Regions from separate parts of the Streptomyces sp. NPDC056144 genome, predicted to be linked through region 2. Evidence: riboswitches for the same ligand, from Rfam matches in the RefSeq annotation. Region 2 holds a riboswitch; each other region holds the start of a gene.
The links. Region 2 has a riboswitch for thiamine pyrophosphate ahead of thiO (glycine oxidase ThiO). Riboswitches for the same ligand answer to the same signal wherever they lie in the genome.
Positions count from the first base shown of each region.

Region 1: linked by a shared signal. The riboswitch ahead of ACFC0Z_RS13730 (thiamine ABC transporter substrate binding subunit) and the one ahead of thiO (glycine oxidase ThiO) in region 2 are both predicted to bind thiamine pyrophosphate.
Region 3: linked by a shared signal. The riboswitch ahead of thiC (phosphomethylpyrimidine synthase ThiC) and the one ahead of thiO (glycine oxidase ThiO) in region 2 are both predicted to bind thiamine pyrophosphate.

Region 1 is NZ_JBHJVF010000003.1:627,727-634,529, forward strand. It holds gene ACFC0Z_RS13720 (phosphatidate cytidylyltransferase) at 1-759, shown strand, start outside; gene rlmN (23S rRNA (adenine(2503)-C(2))-methyltransferase RlmN) at 933-2,045, shown strand; TPP riboswitch at 2,075-2,184, shown strand; gene ACFC0Z_RS13730 (thiamine ABC transporter substrate binding subunit) at 2,270-3,376, shown strand; gene ACFC0Z_RS13735 (ABC transporter permease) at 3,427-5,040, shown strand; gene ACFC0Z_RS13740 (ABC transporter ATP-binding protein) at 5,040-6,068, shown strand; gene ACFC0Z_RS13745 (dihydrofolate reductase family protein) at 6,147-6,800, shown strand; gene ACFC0Z_RS13750 (LOG family protein) at 6,797-6,803, opposite strand, start outside.
Region 2 is NZ_JBHJVF010000007.1:173,504-180,306, reverse strand. It holds gene thiE (thiamine phosphate synthase) at 1-93, opposite strand, end outside; gene ACFC0Z_RS22535 (Rv2175c family DNA-binding protein) at 217-582, opposite strand; gene ACFC0Z_RS22530 (NAD(P)/FAD-dependent oxidoreductase) at 640-1,863, opposite strand; TPP riboswitch at 1,946-2,058, shown strand; gene thiO (glycine oxidase ThiO) at 2,056-3,210, shown strand; gene thiS (sulfur carrier protein ThiS) at 3,207-3,419, shown strand; gene ACFC0Z_RS22515 (thiazole synthase) at 3,425-4,219, shown strand; gene pknB (Stk1 family PASTA domain-containing Ser/Thr kinase) at 4,318-6,246, shown strand; gene ACFC0Z_RS22505 (deoxyribonuclease IV) at 6,252-6,803, shown strand, end outside.
Region 3 is NZ_JBHJVF010000006.1:298,094-304,896, forward strand. It holds gene ACFC0Z_RS20725 (DUF5326 family protein) at 1-215, shown strand, start outside; gene ACFC0Z_RS20730 (IclR family transcriptional regulator) at 449-1,219, shown strand; gene ACFC0Z_RS20735 (SsgA family sporulation/cell division regulator) at 1,355-1,789, shown strand; gene ACFC0Z_RS20740 (YibE/F family protein) at 1,806-3,161, opposite strand; TPP riboswitch at 3,233-3,382, shown strand; gene thiC (phosphomethylpyrimidine synthase ThiC) at 3,377-5,155, shown strand; gene ACFC0Z_RS20750 (hypothetical protein) at 5,294-5,935, opposite strand; gene ACFC0Z_RS20755 (metallophosphoesterase) at 6,095-6,803, opposite strand, start outside.

The sequences.
Region 1 (6,803 bases), on a different contig from region 2:
GTCATCGTCGCGTCGCTGTTCATCTGGAAGCCGGCGTTCGTCGGCGTGATAGCGGTCGCGGTCGTCGTCGGTCTGTGGGAGCTCACCTCCCGCCTCCAGGAGCGCAAGGCCATCAAGGCCCCGCTGGTGCCGCTCGCGGTCGGCGGCGCGGCGATGGTCGTCGCCGGATACGTCCGGGGCCCCGAGGGCGCCTGGGTGGCGATGGCGCTCACCGCGCTCGCGGTGCTCGTCTGGCGCATGACGGAGCCTCCCGAGGGCTACCTGAAGGACGTCACTGCGGGCGTGTTCGCCGCGTTCTACGTGCCGTTCCTGGCGACCTTCGTGGCGATGCTCCTGACCGCGGACGACGGCGCGTGGCGGGTGCTGACCTTCCTGATCCTCACCGTCGTCAGCGACACCGGGGCGTACGCGGTGGGCTGGCGCTTCGGCAAGCACAAGCTGGCCCCGAGGATCAGCCCCGGGAAGACCCGGGAGGGTCTCCTCGGCGCGGTCGCCTTCGCGATGGCCGCGGGCGCGCTGTGCATGGAGTTCCTGATCGACGGCGGGGTCTGGTGGCAGGGCCTGCTCCTCGGCCTTGCCGTGGCGGCGAGCGCGACGCTCGGCGACCTCGGCGAGTCGATGATCAAGCGCGACCTCGGCATCAAGGACATGGGCACGCTGCTGCCGGGCCACGGCGGCATCATGGACCGCTTGGACTCGCTGCTGCCGACGGCGCCGGTGGTGTGGCTGCTGCTCGCGCTGTTCGTCGGCACGACTTGACGGACAGCGGGTACTCTGGAAGGGCTCGTGGCGCGTGCGCCGCGGGCCCTTCGTTCGTCCCCGCCACCGCGGGGATGGTCCAGTGAGGTCTCCTGGCTCCGGCATCGTGGTGCCGTGCTCCCCGCCCGCCGCGGGGATGCCAGACCTCGTGCCGTCTGAGGAGACACCCCATCGTGGCCCGTCCTGTGCCCGGAGAACTCACTTTCGTCGCCCCCCGCGGAGCCAAGAAGCCGCCGCGGCACCTCGCCGACCTCACGCCCGCCGAGCGCAAGGAAGCCGTCGCCGCGATCGGCGAGAAGCCGTTCCGCGCCAAGCAGCTGTCCACGCACTACTTCGCGCGGTACGCCCACGACCCCGCCGAGTGGACGGACATCCCGGCCGCCTCGCGGGAGAAGCTGGCCGGGGAGCTGCTGCCCGACCTCATGTCCGTCGTGCGGCACATCTCGTGCGACGACGACACCACCCGCAAGACGCTGTGGCGGCTGCACGACGGCACGCTCGTCGAGTCGGTGCTCATGCGCTACCCGGACCGGGTGACCATGTGCATCTCCTCGCAGGCCGGCTGCGGCATGAACTGCCCGTTCTGCGCGACCGGGCAGGCCGGCCTCGACCGGAACCTGTCGACCGCCGAGATCGTGCACCAGATCGTCGACGGCATGCGAGCCCTGCGCGACGGCGAGGTCCCGGGCGGTCCCGCGCGGCTCTCCAACATCGTCTTCATGGGCATGGGCGAGCCGCTCGCCAACTACAAGCGGGTCGTCGGCGCCATCCGCCGTCTCACCGACCCCGAGCCCGACGGCCTCGGCCTCTCCCAGCGCGGCATCACGGTCTCCACCGTCGGCCTCGTGCCCGCGATGCTGCGCTTCGCCGACGAGGGCTTCAAGTGCCGTCTCGCCGTCTCGCTGCACGCCCCGGACGACGAGCTGCGCGACACCCTCGTGCCCGTCAACACGCGCTGGAAGGTCCGCGAGGTCCTCGACGCCGCCTGGGAGTACGCGGAGAAGTCCGGCCGCCGGATCTCCATCGAGTACGCGCTCATCCGCGACATCAACGACCAGGCCTGGCGCGGCGACCTCCTCGGCCGCCTCCTCAAGGGCAAGCGGGTGCACGTCAACCTCATCCCGCTCAACCCGACGCCCGGCTCGAAGTGGACGGCCTCCCGCCCCGAGGACGAGAAGGCCTTCGTCGACGCCATCGCGCGCCACGGCGTGCCGGTGACCGTCCGCGACACCCGAGGTCAGGAGATCGACGGTGCCTGTGGACAGCTGGCGGCCGCCGAGCGCTGAGCTTGTACTCTGTGCTCGCACACATCTTCATATTCCGACAGGGGAGCGCCACAGCGCTGAGAGTGCGGTAACCGTAGACCGCAGACCCTCTGAACCTTGCCCCGGTCATTCGGGGTAGGAAGTTCGGTCGTTTACTCAAGCTGTTGCGCCCTGCCCGCGTCCGGTCTCCTCCGGACGCGGGCAGGGCCGCGTCTCTTCCTGGTCATACCCAGGAGGACAATCCAGTGAGCATCAAGAAGGCCGCCGCCGTCGCGCTCGTCGCGGCGCTCGGCGTCACCACCCTCGCCGCGTGCGGTGGCGACTCCGACTCCGGCACGAAGAAGGACGCGGCCGGCAAGTCCGGAGCGCCCGCGCCGAAGAACGTCACCCTCGTGACCCACGACTCGTTCGCCGCCTCCAAGGAGGTCCTGGCGGACTTCACGAAGCAGACCGGCTTCACCGTCAAGGTGCTCAAGGCCGGTGACGCGGGCGAGGCGGTCAACAAGGAGATCCTGACCAAGGGCTCCCCGCAGGGCGACGTCTTCTTCGGCGTCGACAACACCCTGCTCTCCCGCGCCCTCGACAACGGGATCTTCGTCCCGTACGAGGCGAAGGGCCTGGACCGGGTCCCGGAGGCGTACCTGCTCGACAAGGAGCACCGGGTCACGCCCGTCGACTCCGGTGACATCTGCGTCAACTACGACAAGAAGTACTTCGCCGACAAGAAGCTCGCGCCGCCGGTGACCTTCGACGACCTCGCGAAGCCGGCGTACAAGGACCTACTCGTCGTCGAGAACCCCGAGCGGTCCTCCCCGGGCCTCGGCTTCCTCCTCGGCACGGCCGCGAAGTACGGCGACGAGGGCTGGCAGGACTACTGGAAGAAGCTCAAGGCCAACGGCGTGAAGACCGTGGACAGCTGGGAGCTCGCCTACAACCAGGAGTTCTCCGGTTCGGCCGGCGGCAAGCAGGCCAAGGGCGACCGGCCGCTCGTCGTCTCCTACGCCTCCAGCCCGCCGGTCGAGGTGCTCTACGGCGAGCCGCAGCCGAAGGTGGCGCCGACCGGCGTCTCCACCGGCACCTGCTTCCGGCAGACCGAGTTCGCGGGCCTGCTGAACGGGGCGAAGAACCCCGAGGGCGGCAAGGCGCTGATCGACTTCCTGATCTCGAAGAAGTTCCAGGAGGACATGCCGCTCCAGATGTTCGTCAACCCGGTCGCGAAGGACGCGGCGCTGCCGGAGCTCTTCACGAAGCACGGCGTGGTCGTCGACAAGCCGGAGACCATGGCGCCCGACAAGATCGCGGCCAACCGTGACGCGTGGATCCAGCAGTGGTCGTCGCTCGTCCTGAAGTGACCTCCCGCCCGGCACCTCGCCCGAAGGGGAGCGCGGCGCGGCTGGGGCTGATGGCCCTGCCCGTCGCGTTCTTCGCCGTCTTCTTCGCCTGGCCGGTCGTGTCGATCGTCGACCGGGGCCTCAGGCCCGACGGCTCCTGGGACCTCGGCCGGATCGGGGAGACCCTGACCCGGCCCGACATCCTGGACGTGCTCGGCTTCACGGTGTGGCAGGCGCTCGCCTCCACCGCCCTGACGCTGCTGGTCGCGCTGCCGGGGGCGTACGTCTTCGCGCGCTTCGACTTCCCCGGCAAGGGCGTGCTGCGGGCCGTCGTCACCGTCCCGTTCGTACTGCCGACGGTGCTCGTCGGTACGGCGTTCCTCGCGCTCGTCGGCCGGAACGGGCTGACGGACCAGCTGTGGGGCCTGCGGCTCGACACGAGCGTGTGGGCGATCCTCCTCGCCCACGTCTTCTTCAACTACGCGGTCGTCGTCCGGACCGTCGGCGGCCTCTGGTCGCAGCTCGACCCGCGCCAGGAGGAGGCCGCCCGGGTCCTCGGCGCCTCCCGCTGGACGGCCTGGCGGACGGTGACCCTGCCCGCGCTCGGGCCGGCCGTGTCGGCGGCGGCCCTGATGGTCTTCCTCTTCACCTTCACCTCCTTCGGCGTCGTCCAGATCCTCGGCGGGGACCAGTACTCCACCCTGGAGGCCGAGATCTACCGGCAGACGGCCCGGCTGCTCGACCTGCGCACGGCCGCCGTCCTCACCCTCGTCCAGTTCGCGGCCGTCGGCGCGATCCTCGCCGTGCACGCCCGGACGGTACGGAGACGGGAGACCGCGCTGCGGCTCGTACCGCCCGAGCGGACCGCGCGCCGGCCGCGCGGCGCCGGGCAGTGGGCGCTGCTCGGCGGCGTCCTCGTCTCGGTGGCGCTGCTGATCCTGCTGCCGCTCGGTGTGCTCGTCGAGCGGTCCTTCGCGGGACCCGACGGGTACGGCCTGCGGTACTACCGGGCGCTCGGCGAGATCGACGACTCCGGGACCTTCCTCGTACCGCCGCTCGAAGCCATCGGGAACTCGCTGCGGTACGCGGGCGCCGCGACGGCCATCGCCGTGCTGATCGGCGGGCTCGCGGCGGCGGCGCTCACCCGGCGGGCCGGGCGGCTCGTGCGCGGCTTCGACGCGCTGCTCATGCTGCCGCTCGGGGTGTCGGCGGTCACCGTCGGCTTCGGCTTCCTCATCACCCTCGACGAGCCGCCCTTCGACCTGCGGGCCAGCTGGATCCTCGTACCGCTCGCGCAGGCCCTGGTCGGCGTGCCCTTCGTCGTACGGACGATGCTGCCGGTGCTCAGGGCGGTGGACGAGCGACTGCGGGAGGCGGCGGCCGTGCTCGGTGCCTCGCCGTGGCGGGGCTGGCGGGAGGTGGACCTGCCGATGGTGCGGCGGGCGCTGCTCATCGCCGCCGGGTTCGCCTTCGCCGTCTCGCTCGGAGAGTTCGGCGCGACCGTCTTCATCGCCCGGCCGGACGCCCCGACGCTGCCGGTCGCGGTGGCCCGGCTCCTCGGGCGGCCCGGCGAGCTCAACTACGGACAGGCCATGGCCCTGTCGACGATTCTGATGGTGGTGTGCGCGGTGTCCCTGCTGCTGCTCGAACGGCTGCGCACCGACCGGACCTCCGGGGAGTTCTGATGCTGTCGATCGAGAACGCGACCGTACGGTTCGGGGAGCGGGCCGCGCTCGACGCCGTCGGCCTGGAGGTCGCCGAGCACGAGACCGTGTGCGTCCTCGGCCCGAGCGGCAGCGGCAAGTCCACGCTGCTGCGGGTGGTCGCCGGGCTCCAGGGCCTCGACGGCGGCCGGGTGCTGCTCGGCGGGGCCGACCAGGCGGGGGTGCCGACGCACAAGCGGGGTGTCGGACTGATGTTCCAGGACCACCAGCTGTTCCCGCAGAAGGACGTCGGCGGGAACATCGCCTTCGGGCCCCGGATGCGCGGCGCCGACCGGGCCGAGCGGGCGGAGCGCGTACGGGAGCTTCTCGACCTCGTCGGGCTGCCGGGGGCGGAGAAGCGCTCCGTCGCCACGCTCTCCGGCGGCGAACAGCAGCGGGTGGCGCTGGCCAGGGCGCTCGCGCCGCGGCCCCGGCTGCTGATGCTGGACGAGCCGCTCGGGCAGCTCGACCGGGGGCTGCGGGAGCGGCTCGTCGTCGAGCTGCGGCAGCTCTTCGGGCGGCTCGGGACGACGGTCCTCGCCGTCACCCACGACCAGGGCGAGGCCTTCGCGCTCGCCGACCGGGTCGTCGTCATGCGGGACGGGCGGATCGCCCAGTCGGGCGCGCCCGTCGAGGTGTGGTCGCGGCCGGCCTCGGAGTTCGTGGCGCGCTTCCTCGGCTTCGAGAACGTGGTGGCGGCACGGGTGGACGGCACGGTCGCCGAGACCGCCTGGGGGCCGGTGCCGGTGCCGGAGGGCTCGCCGCGGGGCGAGCGACGGCTGCTCGTACGGCCCGGGGGCGTGCGGCTCACGGCGGACGGCGGCTGGACGGTCGCGTCGCGCACCTTCCGGGGCAGCCATGTCCTGGTACGGCTCCGCCGGGGCGACGGCCCGCCCCTGGAGGCGGAGCTGCCGCTGCGGGAGGCGCCGGAGGAGGGCGCCGAGGTGGGCGTGGAGTTCCGGGCGGAGGACGTCGTGGTCCTGGGGGCTGACGGGCAGGACGCCGCCTAGCGGATGCGATGAGTTCCCTCCGGCGGAAGAGTCTTCTCCTGTGTCCGTCGTTTCTGTCGACTGTGCCGGAGGAAAGTCGTGGGACAGCTGCTGAGGGTCCAGAACTTCAACGTCTCGTCCGACGGGTTCGGCGCCGGTGAGGGGCAGAGCCTGGAGCGGCCGTTCGGGCACGCGGATCCGGGGGAGATGTTCTCCTGGGCCGGTGCCACGGCGAGCTGGCCCATGCGGACCGATCCCGGGGGCAGCCGGGGGCTCGACGACTACCTGACGCGGGACTTCGCGCGGAACATCGGCGCCGAGATCATGGGCCGCAACAAGTTCGGCCCGCAGCGCGGGCCCTGGCGGGACCACGAGTGGCGGGGCTGGTGGGGCGACGAGCCGCCGTTCCACACGCCGGTCTTCGTCCTCACCCACCACCCGAGGCCCTCGTTCACGCTCTCCGACACCACGTTCCACTTCGTCGACGCCGATCCGGCGACGGTCCTGGAGATGGCCCGCGAGGCGGCCGACGGCAAGGACGTCCGGCTCGGCGGCGGGGCGGCGACCGTCCGGGAGTTCCTCGACGCCGGTCTCGTCGACACCCTGCACGTCGCCGTCTCGCCGTTGAGGCTCGGCGCCGGGTCGCGGCTCTGGGAGTCGCCCGAGGAGCTCCTCGACCGGTACCACCGCGACGTCGTGCCCAGCCCGGGCGGCCGGGTGACTCATCACCTGTTCTGGAAGAAGGAGTCCTAGGCG
Region 2 (6,803 bases):
GTCGAGGAAGGCGGGCAGGTCGCCCTGGCGCTTCCGGGCGTCGGTGCAGAGGTAGAGCCGGGCGTCGGCGAGCCGCTCACGAGGCGTGGGCATGGGTGGGTTCCCCCCGTCGGTGGCGGGGTCTCCCCCGTCGGTGGCGCCGGTGGCGCGGCAGCCGGTCCTCGGTGGGCCGGCCGCCGCGTCACCCGCGCGTGGTGTCCTGGTGCGGTGCAGGCGTCAGATGGCGAGCGCCTGGGCGCGGCGCTTCACCTCCGTGCCGCGGTTCTCGTTGAGCGCCTGGGCGGGCGTGCCCGGCAGGCTCTCGTCCGGAGTGAAGAGCCACTCCAGCATCTCCTCGTCGGTGAAGCCGTCGTCCCGGAGGACGGTCAGGAGGCCGACGAGGCCCTTGACGATCTTGTCGCCCTGGATGAAGGCGGCGGGGATCTGCAGGGACCTGTTCTCGCCGCGGCGCACGGCGATGAGCTGGCCGTCCTTGATCAGCTGTCGTACGCGCAGCACGTCGATGTCGAGCGCCTCCGCGATGTCGGGCACGTAGAGCCAGGCGGGGACGAGCGCATCGATCTTTACGTCAATCTCGGTCACAGGACAAGCCTGCCATCCCGGACTGACAGTCGGTAGTCGGGCCCTCCGGTCGCCCGTCTACGCGGCGGCCGACTTCAGCGGGACGGCCGGATCGGCGGCGCGCTCGCGGTCGACCGGGGTGCCCGCCTCGATGAGCTTGCGGCCCTGGGCGAGGTCGCGGGGCCGTCCGACGGCGAGCAGCGCGACCGGGACCCCGGCGCGCAGCCACAGGACGGACCAGCTCTCGCCCGCCGGGTCGCCGCGCCACAGGAGCTCGTCGGCGTGGGCGTGGTGACCGGCGTACTGGACGAAGCGGCCGAACTGCTCGGACCAGAAGTACGGCACCGGGTCGTACGGGGCCGGGTCGGCGCCCGTGATGTCGGCCGCCACCGTGCGCGGGCCCTGGAGGGCGTTGTCCCAGTGGTGGACGAGGAGCCGCTCGCCGTAGCGGGCGGAGGGGTAGGAGGCGCAGTCGCCGACCGCGTACACCCCGGGCAGGCTGGTGCGCAGCCGGTCGTCGGCGGTGACGGCGCCGCTCGGGTCGAGGGCGATGCCGGAGCCGGCGAGCCAGCCGGTGGCGGGGCGGGCGCCGATGCCGACGACGACGGCGTCGGCGGGCAGCTCGCGGCCGTCGGCGAGGACGACCCGGCCGGGCGTGCCGGGGCGGATCGCCTCCACGCGCGCGTGGGTGAGGAGTTCGGCGCCGTTCTCCGCGTACCAGCCGGCCATGGGCCCGGTGACCTCGGCGGGGAGGGCTCCGGCGAGGGGGCGGTCGGCGGCCTCGACGACGGTGACCTCGCAGCCGGCCTCGCGCGCGGCGGTGACGAACTCGGCGCCGATCCAGCCCGCGCCGACGACCACGACGGCGTGGCGGCGCTCCAGGACGGGGGCGAGGCGGGCGGCGTCGTCGAGGGTGCGCAGGAGGTGGACGCCGGGGACGCCGTCGGCGCCGGGCAGGTTGACCGGGTGGGCGCCGGTGGCGAGGACGAGGACGTCGTACGGGACGGGTCCGGCCTCGGTGTCGATCTCGCGGTCGGCGGCGCGCAGCCCGAGGACGTCGAGGCCGAGGCGCAGCTCGACGCCGAGCTCCTCGAAGTCGACGTCGAAGGCGGAGTCCTCGGCCTTGCCGAGGAGGACCGCCTTGGAGAGCGGGGGCCGGTCGTAGGGCTGGTGGGGCTCGGCGCCGATGAGGGTCACGGGGCCGGTGAAGCCCTGCTCCCGGAGGGCGACGGCGGTCTGCACGCCCGCCATTCCGGCGCCGACGATCACGACGTGCTGCTGTGCCTGCTTCTGCTCGCTCACCCGCCCACCTTACGCATCTGACGGACCGTCAGGAAGGGAGGGGCCTGTGACCCCCCGTCGACGCGGGCTAGTCTGGCGGGCGTAAAGCACTCGCGGGAGCCCGGACGCACCGGGCTGAGAGGGAGGCTGGCCGGCCTCCGACCGTACGAACCTGATCCGGGTCATGCCGGCGAAGGGAGGGGCTGGACGCCCATGCGTTCTTCCGATGTCCTCGTGGTCGGGGGCGGCATCATCGGCCTGGTCACGGCCTGGCGGGCCGCGCGGCGCGGCCTGCGCACCGCCGTGGCCGACCCGGACCCGGGCGGCGGCGCCGCGCGGGTCGCGGCCGGGATGCTCGCCGCCGTCACCGAACTCCACTACGGCGAGGAGACCCTGCTCGGGCTCAACCTCGCCTCCGCGGAGCGCTATCCGTCGTTCGTCGCCGAGCTGGAGGAGGCGACCGGTCACGACACCGGCTACCGCGCCTGCGGCACCCTCGCCGTCGCCCTCGACGCCGACGACCGCGCCCACCTGCGCGAACTCCACGCGCTCCAGACCCGCTGCGGCCTCACCTCGGAGTGGCTCAGCGGCCGCGACTGCCGCCGCCTCGAACCCATGCTCGCGCCCGGCGTGCGCGGCGGGCTCCGGGTGGACGGCGACCACCAGGTGGACCCGCGCCGGCTCGCCGACGCGCTCCTCGTCGCCTGCGAGCGGGCCGGGGTGGTCTTCCACCGCGCCCGGGCCGAGCGCCTGACGGTCGCCCGGGACCGGGCCACCGGAGCCGTACTCACCGGTGGCGAGGAGCTGACGGCCGACCAGGTCGTCCTGGCGGCCGGCAGCCTGAGCGGACGCCTCGCGGGCGTGCCGGAGGAGGTCCTTCCGCCGGTCCGCCCGGTGAAGGGCCAGGTCCTGCGGCTGCGGATTCCCGCCCCGTACGCCCCCTTCCTCTCCCGTACCGTCCGCGCGGTCGTCCGCGGCAGCCACGTCTACCTCGTGCCGCGCGCGAACGGCGAGCTCGTCGTCGGCGCGACCAGCGAGGAGCTCGGCTGGGACACGACGGTGACGGCGGGCGGGGTGTACGAGCTCCTCCGCGACGCGCACGAACTCGTCCCCGGCCTCACCGAGCTCCCGCTCACCGAGACCCGCGCCGGGCTGCGCCCCGCGTCCCCCGACAACGCGCCGCTGCTCGGCCCCACCGCCCTGCCCGGCCTCCACCTGGCCACCGGCCACTACCGCAACGGGGTGCTGCTCACCCCCGTCACCGGCGACGTCATGGCGGAGGTGCTCACGACGGGCGCCCTCCCGCCGGAGGCGCGCGCCTTCACCCCCCGCCGATTCGCCCCCGCACGCCAGGAGCAGCCCGCATGACCCAGCACGTGCACGTGTCCGTGAACGGGGAGCCGAGGGAACTCGCCGCCCCGACCACCCTCGACGCCCTCGTCACCGCCCTCACCACGGCCCGCTCCGGGGTCGCGGCGGCGCTCAACGAGACGGTGGTGCCGCGCGGGGAGTGGGCGACGACGGTGCTCGGCGACGGCGACCGGGTGGAAGTCCTCACCGCGGTCCAGGGAGGCTGAGCACCATGTCCGACGACATCCTCAGGCTCGCCGGGACGGACCTCACCTCCCGCCTGATCATGGGCACGGGCGGCGCGCCCAGCCTCGACGTCCTGGAACGCTCCCTCGTCGCGAGCGGTACGGAGCTGACCACGGTCGCCATGCGGCGCCTGGACCCGACGGTCCAGGGCTCGGTCCTCTCCGTCCTCGACCGGCTCGGCATCCGGGTCCTGCCGAACACGGCCGGCTGCTACACCGCGGGCGAGGCCGTCCTCACGGCCCGGCTCGCGCGGGAGGCCCTCGGCACGGACTGGATCAAGCTGGAGGTCGTCGCCGACGAGCGGACGCTGCTCCCCGACGGGGAGGAGCTCCTCGCCGCCGCCGAGACCCTGGTCGACGACGGCTTCACCGTCCTCCCCTACACCAACGACGACCCGGTCCTCGCCCGGAAGCTGGAGGACGTCGGCTGCGCGGCGATCATGCCCCTCGGCTCCCCGATCGGCTCGGGCCTCGGCATCCGGAACCCGCACAACTTCCAGCTGATCGTGGAACGGGCCCAGGTCCCCGTGATCCTGGACGCGGGCGCGGGCACGGCGTCGGACGCGGCGCTCGCGATGGAGCTGGGGTGCGCGGCGGTGATGCTGGCCTCGGCGGTGACGCGGGCGCAGGAGCCGGTGCTGATGGCCTCGGCGATGCGGCACGCGGTGGAGGCCGGGCGGCTGGCGTGGCGGGCGGGACGCATCCCCCGCCGCCACTTCGCCGAAGCGTCCTCCCCCACGACGGGCCTCCCCCGCCTGGACCCCGAACGCCCGGCGTTCTGACCCCCGGCCCCGTCGCCCGCGAGGCGCTCGTCACAGGTTCGACGCAGTACGGGGGCGACGGGGCAGGGGGCCCCTGACCGGCTCGTAGACTCGACGCCGTGGACACGACCCTTCAGGACCCCCTCGTCGGGCGGCTGCTCGACGGCCGCTACCGCGTCGACGCGCGCATCGCCGTCGGCGGGATGGCCACGGTCTACCGGGCCGTGGACACCCGCCTCGACCGCGTCCTCGCGCTCAAGGTGATGCACCCCTCCCTCGCCACCGACGCCGCCTTCGTCGAGCGCTTCATCCGCGAGGCGAAGTCCGTCGCGAGGCTCGCGCACCCGAACGTCGTCGGCGTCTTCGACCAGGGCGCCGAGGGCGCCTACGTCTACCTGGCCATGGAGTACGTCGCCGGCTGCACCCTCCGCGACGTGCTGCGCGAGCGCGGCGCCCTCGCGCCCCGCGCCGCGCTCGACATCCTGGAGCCCGTCCTCGCCGCGCTCGGCGCCGCCCACCGCGCCGGTTTCGTGCACCGCGACATGAAGCCGGAGAACGTCCTCATAGGGGACGACGGCCGCGTCAAGGTCGCCGACTTCGGCCTCGTGCGCGCCGTCGGCTCCGCGACCGCCACCACCGGCTCGGTCCTCGGCACCGTCTCGTACCTCGCGCCGGAGCAGATCGAGCACGGCACCGCCGACACCCGCGCCGACGTGTACGCCTGCGGTGTCGTGCTGTACGAGATGCTGACCGGCGCCAAGCCGCACGACGGCGACACCCCCGCCCAGGTCCTCTACCGGCACCTCCACACCGACGTCCCGGCCCCTTCCGCCGCCGTCCCCGGCCTCGCCGTGGAGCTGGACGAGCTGGTCGCGGCCGCGACCGCCCGCAATCCCGAGGTCCGCCCGCACGACGCCGTCGCCCTGCTCGCCCTGCTCCGCGAGGCCCGCGCGGCGCTCGGCGACGAGCAGCTGGACGCCGAGCCCCCGCAGGCCCGCTCCGGCGCCCGGGACACCGCCGACGACCGGACCTCCGTCATCGCCCGCGCCGTACCGGCCGAGGCGGACGGCGGCGACGAGCGGCAGCCCGTCCAGCACACGAACGTCATGCCCACCCCCGTGCCGCCGCCCCCGGCCACTCGCGCAGCCGGCCGCCGGAGACCGCCCCGCGGCCCCCTCACGATCGTCCTCGCCGTGCTGCTCCTCCTCGGCCTCGGTACCGGCGTCTGGTACATCAATTCCGGCCAGTTCACCCGCGTCCCCGCCGTCCTCGGCCAGACCGAGGCCGTCGCGACGAAGCGCGTCAAGGACGCCGGCCTCGACGTCGGCACGACGAAGCGCGCCTTCAGCGAGGTGTACGAGCGCGGCACGGTCATGGCCGTCGACCCGGCCCCCGGCGAACGGGTCCGGGGCAACGGCACGGTGACCCTGACGATCTCCCGCGGCCCCGAGACCGTGAAGGTCCCGAACCTCAGGAACAAGCCCCTCGCCGAGGCGAAGCGCATCCTCACCGAGGACGGGCTCGCCCCCGGCGTCGTGACCAGCGAGTTCAACGACACCGTCGCCCAGGGCGCGGTGATCAGCACCGACCCCGCGGCCGGCACCGAGCGCAGCCCCGACTCCGCCGTCGCCCTCCTCGTCAGCAAGGGCTCCCCGGTCGACGTCCCCGACGTCACCGGCGAGACCCTCGCCGACGCCACCGCCCTCCTGGAGGAGGACGGCCTGACCGTGAAGGTCGCGCCGGAGCGGGTCCACTCCCCCGAGCCGTCCGGCTCCGTCGCCGCGCAGTCCCTCGCCGAGGGCAGCCGCGCCGCCGAGGGCGACACGATCACCCTCACCGTCTCCAAGGGCCCGAGGATGGTCGAGGTCCCGGACGTCACCGGGGAGACCACCGACGACGCCCGCGCGGCCCTGACGGAGGCGGGCTTCGAGGTCGAGATCAAGAAGTCCTTCCCGTTCCTCGGCGACACGGTCGCGAGCCAGTCCGTCGACGGCGGCGACACCGCCCCCGAGGGCTCCACCGTCACCCTCACGATCAAGGGACTCTGAGCACCATGCGCGACGCACTCCTGCGCAACCCCGTCGGCGGCCACGTCCCCGTGGCCGGCGGCCTCGCCACCGTCGGCCTCGGCTACGCCCGCACCCTCGGCGCCGAGACCGTCCAGGTCTTCGTCGCCAACCCGCGTGGCTGGGCCACCCCCGCCGGCAACCCCGCCCAGGACGAGCGGTTCCGGGAGGAGTGCGCCGCCGAGTCGATCTCGGCCTGGGTCCACGCCCCGTACCTCATCAACTTCGGCTCCCACACCGAGGCCACCGTCGAGAAGTCGGTCGAGTCCCTGCGGCACTCGCTGCGCCGGGGCCGCGAGATCGGCGCGAGGGGCGTGGTGGTCCACACCGGCTCCGCGACCGGCGGCCGCCCGCGCGCGGAGGCGCTCGCGCAGGTACGGGAGCGGATGCTGCCGCTCCTCGACGAGCTGACGCACGAGGACGACCCGGACCTCCTCATCGAGTCCACGGCCGGCCAGGGCTTCTCGCTCTGCTCGCGCGCCGAGGAGTTCGGTCCGTACTTCGACGCCCTCGACCACCACCCGAAGCTCGGCATCTGC
Region 3 (6,803 bases), on a different contig from region 2:
CCGTACAGGAGATGCTCGCGGGGCTGCCCTGGTGGGTGAAGTGGGTCGCCATACCCGCCCTCGCCCTGCTGGTCTTCGGTGGACTGATCACCAGCGTGCTGACCTTCGTGGTCGGCGTGCTGTTCAAGGTGCTGCTCTTCGTGGCGCTCGTCGGCGGACTGATCTACGTCGTGCAGAAGGTCAAGGGATCGTCCGGATCCCGCGAGGACTGGTAGTCCTGACTACCTGTCAGTAAGAAGGCGAAGCCGGGCATTAGCCCGGCCGGGGGAACGGAAGCCGGGAATCCGGACGGCCTCCGAGCCTGCCACTAGAGTGGAACCCCTCCGCCGTGTTGGGGACTACGGGCGTAGACCGCGTGTCGAAACAGCGGTTTCCCAGGCCCGGCGGGCGCGGGGGCGGCCCCCGCGGGCGGGTGCGGCGCACCCGTCGTCACGCCTGGGGGTGACCTTTGGCCACGGCTACGCACACGGCTGCACCTACCCTGATCGGTTCGGTGCAGCGGGCGCTGAGACTTCTGGAGGCCGTGTCCTCCCATGCGGACGGCGCCCCGGCCAAACAACTCGCCCGTGAGACGGGCCTTCAGCTCCCCACCACGTACCACCTGCTCCGCACCCTGACGCACGAGGGCTATCTGCGCCGCGAGAAGGGTGTGTTCCTCCTGGGTGACGCCGCCGTCCGACTGGCCGGCGGCGGAGCTGTGCAGAATCGTCGCATCAAGATCGAAGACTCCCTTGCCCGCTGGCGGGACGAGATCGGTGTGCCGGTGTACTTCGCCCTCTACCGCGAGGGCGAGATCGAGATCGTCGCCGTCGCCGACACTCCCTCGGCCCCCGCGGTCGACGAGTGGGCCGACTTCCGCGAGACCGGGCACGCCCACGCGATCGGGCAATGCCTCCTGAGTCAACTCGATCTGAAAAGCCGTCAAGACCACCTCGACAGGCACCCGGTGGAAGCCATCACTCCGTACACGGTGCGTAACCGTCGTGTCCTTTTGGACCGTTTGGGCGATTTGGGCCGTATGGAACCCCTGGTGGAGCGTCAGGAATATGCGCTCGGCACGGTCTGCGCCGCCATCCCCATCACCGTGGGCTCCGCGGCGGCCGCAATGGCCATTTCCCTCCCCCTCCACCAGGAAGAACGGTTGCTCCCGGCAGTCGAGCGGCTACGTACAGAGATCGGGAGGCTCTTCAGCTCGCTCGCGTTCTCTATCAGTATCTGAAAAATCACTCCTTGTGATCTGCTAGCGCTTACAGCACGATTGCGTCAAGAGGGCCACGGGGGATCATTCCTGGCCGTTTCGGTCACAGCTTTCAGCAGCTGTGTTTACACAGCTTCATCTACTGCGGGGTACATGATGCGAGAGTCGGTTCAGGCCGAGGTCCTGATGAGCTTCCTCGTCTCCGAGGAGCTCTGCTTCAAGATCCCTGTCGAGCTGCGATACGAGGCCCGGGATCCTTACGCGGTGCGGATGACGTTCCACCTTCCCGGAGACGCGCCCGTGACCTGGGCGTTCGGTCGTGAACTGCTGCTTGACGGAATCAACCGCCCGAGCGGTGACGGCGACGTGCACATCGCGCCGACGGACCCGGAGGGTCTCTCGGACGTCTCCATCCGCCTCCAGGTGGGTGCCGACCGCGCCCTCTTCCGCGCCAGCGCGCCGCCGCTGGTCGCGTTCCTGGACCGGACGGACAAGCTGGTCCCGCTCGGTCAGGAAAGGACACTCGGCGACTTCGAGGACAACCTCGAAGCCGCACTCGGCCGGATTCTGGCAGAGGAGAACGCGGGCTGACCCCTGCCGAAAGTCCCTACTTCGCGCGCCGCCGCCGACCGCCCCGTACCACTGCCACCCGGGACTTCCCCTCGCCATCGGGTCCCGGCCGGTCGGCGGAGACCACCAGCGCCGCGAGGGCGGTGGTGACCGGCACCGAGGCGACCAGTCCGATCGAACCGACCAGCGTTCGGACGATCTCCACCGCGACCAGCTCGCTGTTGGCCACCGTGCCCATGCTGCTCTGCGCGATCGAGAAGAGCAGCAGCAGCGGCAGGGCGGCACCCGCGTAGGCGAGGACCAGGGTGTTCACCACCGAGGCGATGTGGTCGCGGCCGATCCGGATCCCGGCCCGGTAGAGACCGCGCGGACCCATGCGCGGATCGGCCTGGTGCAGCTCCCAGACCGCCGAGGTCTGCGTGACGGTCACGTCGTCCAGGACACCCAGCGAGCCGATGATCACGCTGGCGAGCAGCAGGCCGGACATGTCGATGTCCGGGTACAGGCCGTGGATCAGACCGGTGTTGTCGTCGGTGTTGCCGCTGAGCGAGGCCCAGCCGATGAAGAGCGAACCGAGCAGGCCGATCAGCAGTAGCGAGACCAGCGTGCCGAGCACGGCGACCGAGGTGCGCGCCGAGAGCCCGTGGCACATGTAGAGCGCGATCAGCATGATCGCGCTCGATCCGACCACGGCCACGACCAGCGGGTTCGACCCCTCCAGGATCGCCGGCAGGATGAAGAACGTCAGGATCAGGAAGCTCACCACGAGGGCGACGAGCGCCATGACGCCCCGCATCCGGCCGACGACCACCACCGCCAGCGCGAAGATCCCCGCGAGCAGTGCCATCGGCACCTTCCGGTTCACGTCCGTCACCGAGTACTGGAGGTCGTGGGGTGCGTCGGGGGCGTAGGCCACCACCACGCCCTGCCCCTCGTGCAGTTGGCGCGGTGCGTCTGGCTGCACGATCTCGGTGAACGTACGCCCCTTGTCGGGGCCGCTGGTGACCTCGATCGTCGCCTTCTCGCACTGCCCCTGCTGCGCGTTGACCGCCTCGCGGCCCTGCGCGGTCGAGGTGTCGCCGGTCGGCGGGACCTGGGCGGCGTTCACGTCCTTGCAGTCGACCTGCTCGACGGAGACCACCGTGCCCTGCTCGGTCTGCCGGTCGAAGCCGACACCCGTGCGCTCGTGCGCCGGGGTGCCGCCTGGCCACAGGACCGCGAGCCCGACCACGACGGCGGTGGCGAAGGGGATCAGCACCGCGGCGATGACCTTGCGCAGATGCCGGGAGACGGGGGCGGCGGGGCCGTGACTGTGGCTGTGACCATGGCCGTGCGAGGTGCCGGGGGCATGGTCGTGGCCGTGCGGCTCGGGTGTCTGCTGGGGGGAAGTCACCGACCGATCATCGCAAGAACGGCGAGGGCCCACTGTTCAGCACGCCAGGGATGGCGCTAGCGTGGTGACACCTTTGCACACGCGGGAGCTCGGAGCACCGGGCTGAGAGGGCGCTGATCACCGTACGCGCGTACCGATGTACGTCGTACGGGAGGAGGCTGCGCCGACCGCCGAACCTGTTACCGGGTAATGCCGGCGTAGGGAGATTCGGTCTCATGACCATTCAGGATGCACGCACGCCTGCCTCCGACCAGAACAGCCCGCAGGAGCGCACGCCGGGCTGGCACAAGGGGTACGTCGAGGGTTCCCGCCCCGACATCCGGGTGCCGGTCCGTCAGGTGCACCTCACCAACGGCAAGGACGTGACGCTCTACGACACGTCGGGGCCGTACACCGATCCCACCGTCGACACCGACGTGCGGCGGGGCCTCGCGCCGCTGCGCGAGAACTGGATCATCGCGCGCGGCGACACCGAGGAGTACGCGGGCCGGCCGGTCCGCCCCGAGGACGACGGCATCAAGCACACCTCGCCCCGCGGCGGCGGGCTCAAGAACCTCGACGCCGTCTTCCCCGGCCGCCCACGCCTGCCGCGCCGGGGCCGCGACGGCCAGGCGGTGACCCAGCTCGCGTACGCCCGCCGGGGCGAGATCACCCCGGAGATGGAGTACGTCGCGATCCGCGAGAACGTCTCCCCCGAGGTCGTGCGGGAGGAGATCGCCGCGGGCCGCGCGGTGCTCCCCGCGAACGTCAACCACCCGGAGATCGAGCCGATGATCATCGGCAAGCGGTTCCTGGTGAAGGTCAACGCCAACATCGGCAACTCGGCCGTCACCTCCTCCATCGAGGAGGAGGTGGAGAAGATGACCTGGGCGACCAAGTGGGGCGCCGACACGGTCATGGACCTGTCCACCGGCCGCAACATCCACACGACCCGCGAGTGGGTGCTGCGCAACTCCCCCGTGCCGATCGGCACCGTGCCGCTCTACCAGGCGCTGGAGAAGGTCGACGGCAAGGCCGAGGACCTGACCTGGGAGATCTACAAGGACACGGTCATCGAGCAGGCCGAGCAGGGCGTCGACTACATGACGGTCCACGCCGGCGTGCTCCTGCCGTACGTGCCCCTCACCGCGCGCCGCAAGACCGGCATCGTCTCGCGAGGCGGCTCGATCATGGCCGCCTGGTGCCTCGCGCACCACAAGGAGAACTTCCTCTACACGAACTTCGAGGAGCTCTGCGAGATCCTCGCGGCGTACGACGTCACGTACTCGCTCGGCGACGGGCTGCGCCCCGGATCGATCGCCGACGCCAACGACGAGGCGCAGTTCGCGGAGCTGAAGACCCTCGGCGAGCTGAACACGATCGCCAAGCGCCACAACGTGCAGACGATGATCGAGGGCCCGGGCCACGTCCCGATGCACAAGATCAAGGAGAACATCGACCTCCAGCAGGAGATCTGCGAGGAGGCCCCGTTCTACACGCTCGGCCCGCTGACCACGGACGTCGCGCCCGCGTACGACCACATCACCTCGGGCATCGGCGCCGCGATGATCGCCTGGTGGGGCACGGCGATGCTCTGCTACGTCACGCCCAAGGAGCACCTGGGCCTGCCGAACAAGGACGACGTGAAGACCGGCGTCATCACGTACAAGATCTCCGCCCACGCCGCGGACCTGGCCAAGGGCCACCCGGGCGCACAGGAGTGGGACGACGCGCTCTCGGACGCGCGGTTCGAGTTCCGCTGGGAGGACCAGTTCAACCTGGCCCTCGACCCGGTCACCGCCCGCGAGTTCCACGACGAGACGCTGCCGGCGGAGCCCGCGAAGACGGCGCACTTCTGCTCGATGTGCGGGCCGAAGTTCTGCTCGATGCGGATCTCCCAGGACATCCGGCGTGAGCACGGGGGGACGCAGCAGGAGATCGAGGCCGGGATGGCGGAGAAGTCGAAGGAGTTCGCGGCCTCCGGCAACCGCGTCTACCTGCCGCTGGCCGACTGACCGGCCCGACGGGGGAACGGGGGACCGGTCGGGGGGCCGGTCCCCCGCTTGGCGTGGGAGACCAGAGCCGGTGCCGGTGCCGGTGTCACGCCGGTCCCGTCGGTGCGGGAAACGGACCGGAGCACCGGCCCGAGCGGCCTACGGGTCCCGCGGGGCCGGTGGTTCGGTCGCCGCGAGGGCGTCGCGGAAGAACGGGACGAACCCCCGTTCGAGCAGGGCTTGACGCCAGGCCTCGCGGGCGCGCGCGAGTTCGTCCTCCGGGGCGGCGGGAGTGGTGTCCGTCGCGGTCGGGCTGTTCCGCAGCGCGGTCAGCAGGAGCCCCGCACCCGCGCAGACCAGGCCCGCGGCGGCGAGCGTGCCGAAGACCAGGCCGGCCGTCAGGAGGGTCGTGCCGAACCGCAGCCCGGGCGCGAGGGCCCGCAGCACCGCGCCGACCAGCAGGAAGATGACCGCGGCCGACCCGGCGAGCACGGGCACCATCACCGTGAGGATCGCGACGATCCCGGCCCCGGAGCCCTCCTGCCGGGCGGGGACGCGGGTGGCGACGGCGACGCGCCCCTCCTCGCGGACCTTGATGAAGTGGGCGTACTCGCTCGCCGCCGCGGTGGTGATGAGCGCTGTCGCGTTCACGGCCATGGCGCGCAGCTGTGCGGTCGTCAGCCGCGTCCCGACTCCGGCAAGTTCCGGACGTGTGTGCGCGGTGCTCAGTGCGTCGTCGAGGACACGCTCGTACTCGGCGCGGTCCTCGGTCAGCAGGTACGGAGCCACGTTCATGTGCATCCCCCGATGCTCCGCAGGCCCGGATCAGCCGCGGAGAACGGCCGGTCGGGCGGAAACGGAGGAGAGCCTGCTACGGATGGTCCGATGGTATTGCGGCGACACCACGGGCTGACAGGGTGTTTCCGGAAATCGCCTTCCCCGGATGCGCTGGGTTATGCGTCAGTCGTTCAGGGGGAGTTGGACGACCAGCAGCTTTCCGGCCATGGTCACGCCGCCGTCCATGGCGATGGCGAGCCCGTCCGCGTACACGTGCGGTCCGTCGACGACGGGGCCGCCGTCGCCCTCGTCCTCCTCCCCGCCGACCTGGCCGAGGAGGTACGGGATGGGGCTGTGGCCGTGCACGATCCGGTGGCCGCCGTAGGTGGAGAGGAGCTCCTGCACGGCCGGCGGACCGGTCTCGTCGTCGCGGAACGCGAAGCGCTTGGTGAACTTCCGGAACAGGTCCCAGACCTCGTCGGCGTCGCTGCGGGTGAGGATCTCGTGGACCGTCTCGTTGACGTCCTCGATGCTCTCGCCGTACTCGAGGTACGCGGTGGTGTCGGAGTGCAGGAGGAGGTGGTCGTCCTCCAGGACCACGGCGTCGAGCCGGGACATCCACTGGAGGTGGACGTCCTGGAGCCGGTCCATGTCGTGCTTCTGCCCGCCGTTGAGCAGCCAGGCCGCCTGGAAGGTGGCGGTGCCCGCGCCGGAGTTGACCGGGGTGTCGGCGAAGCGCTTGGCGCCGATGAGCAGCAGTTCGTGGTTGCCCATGAGGGCCTTGCAGTAGCCGCCGGCGGCGGCGGCCTCGGCGGAGAGCCGCATGACGAGGTCGATGACGCCGATGCCGTCGGGGCCGCGGTCGGTGAAGTCGCCGAGGAACCACAGGCGC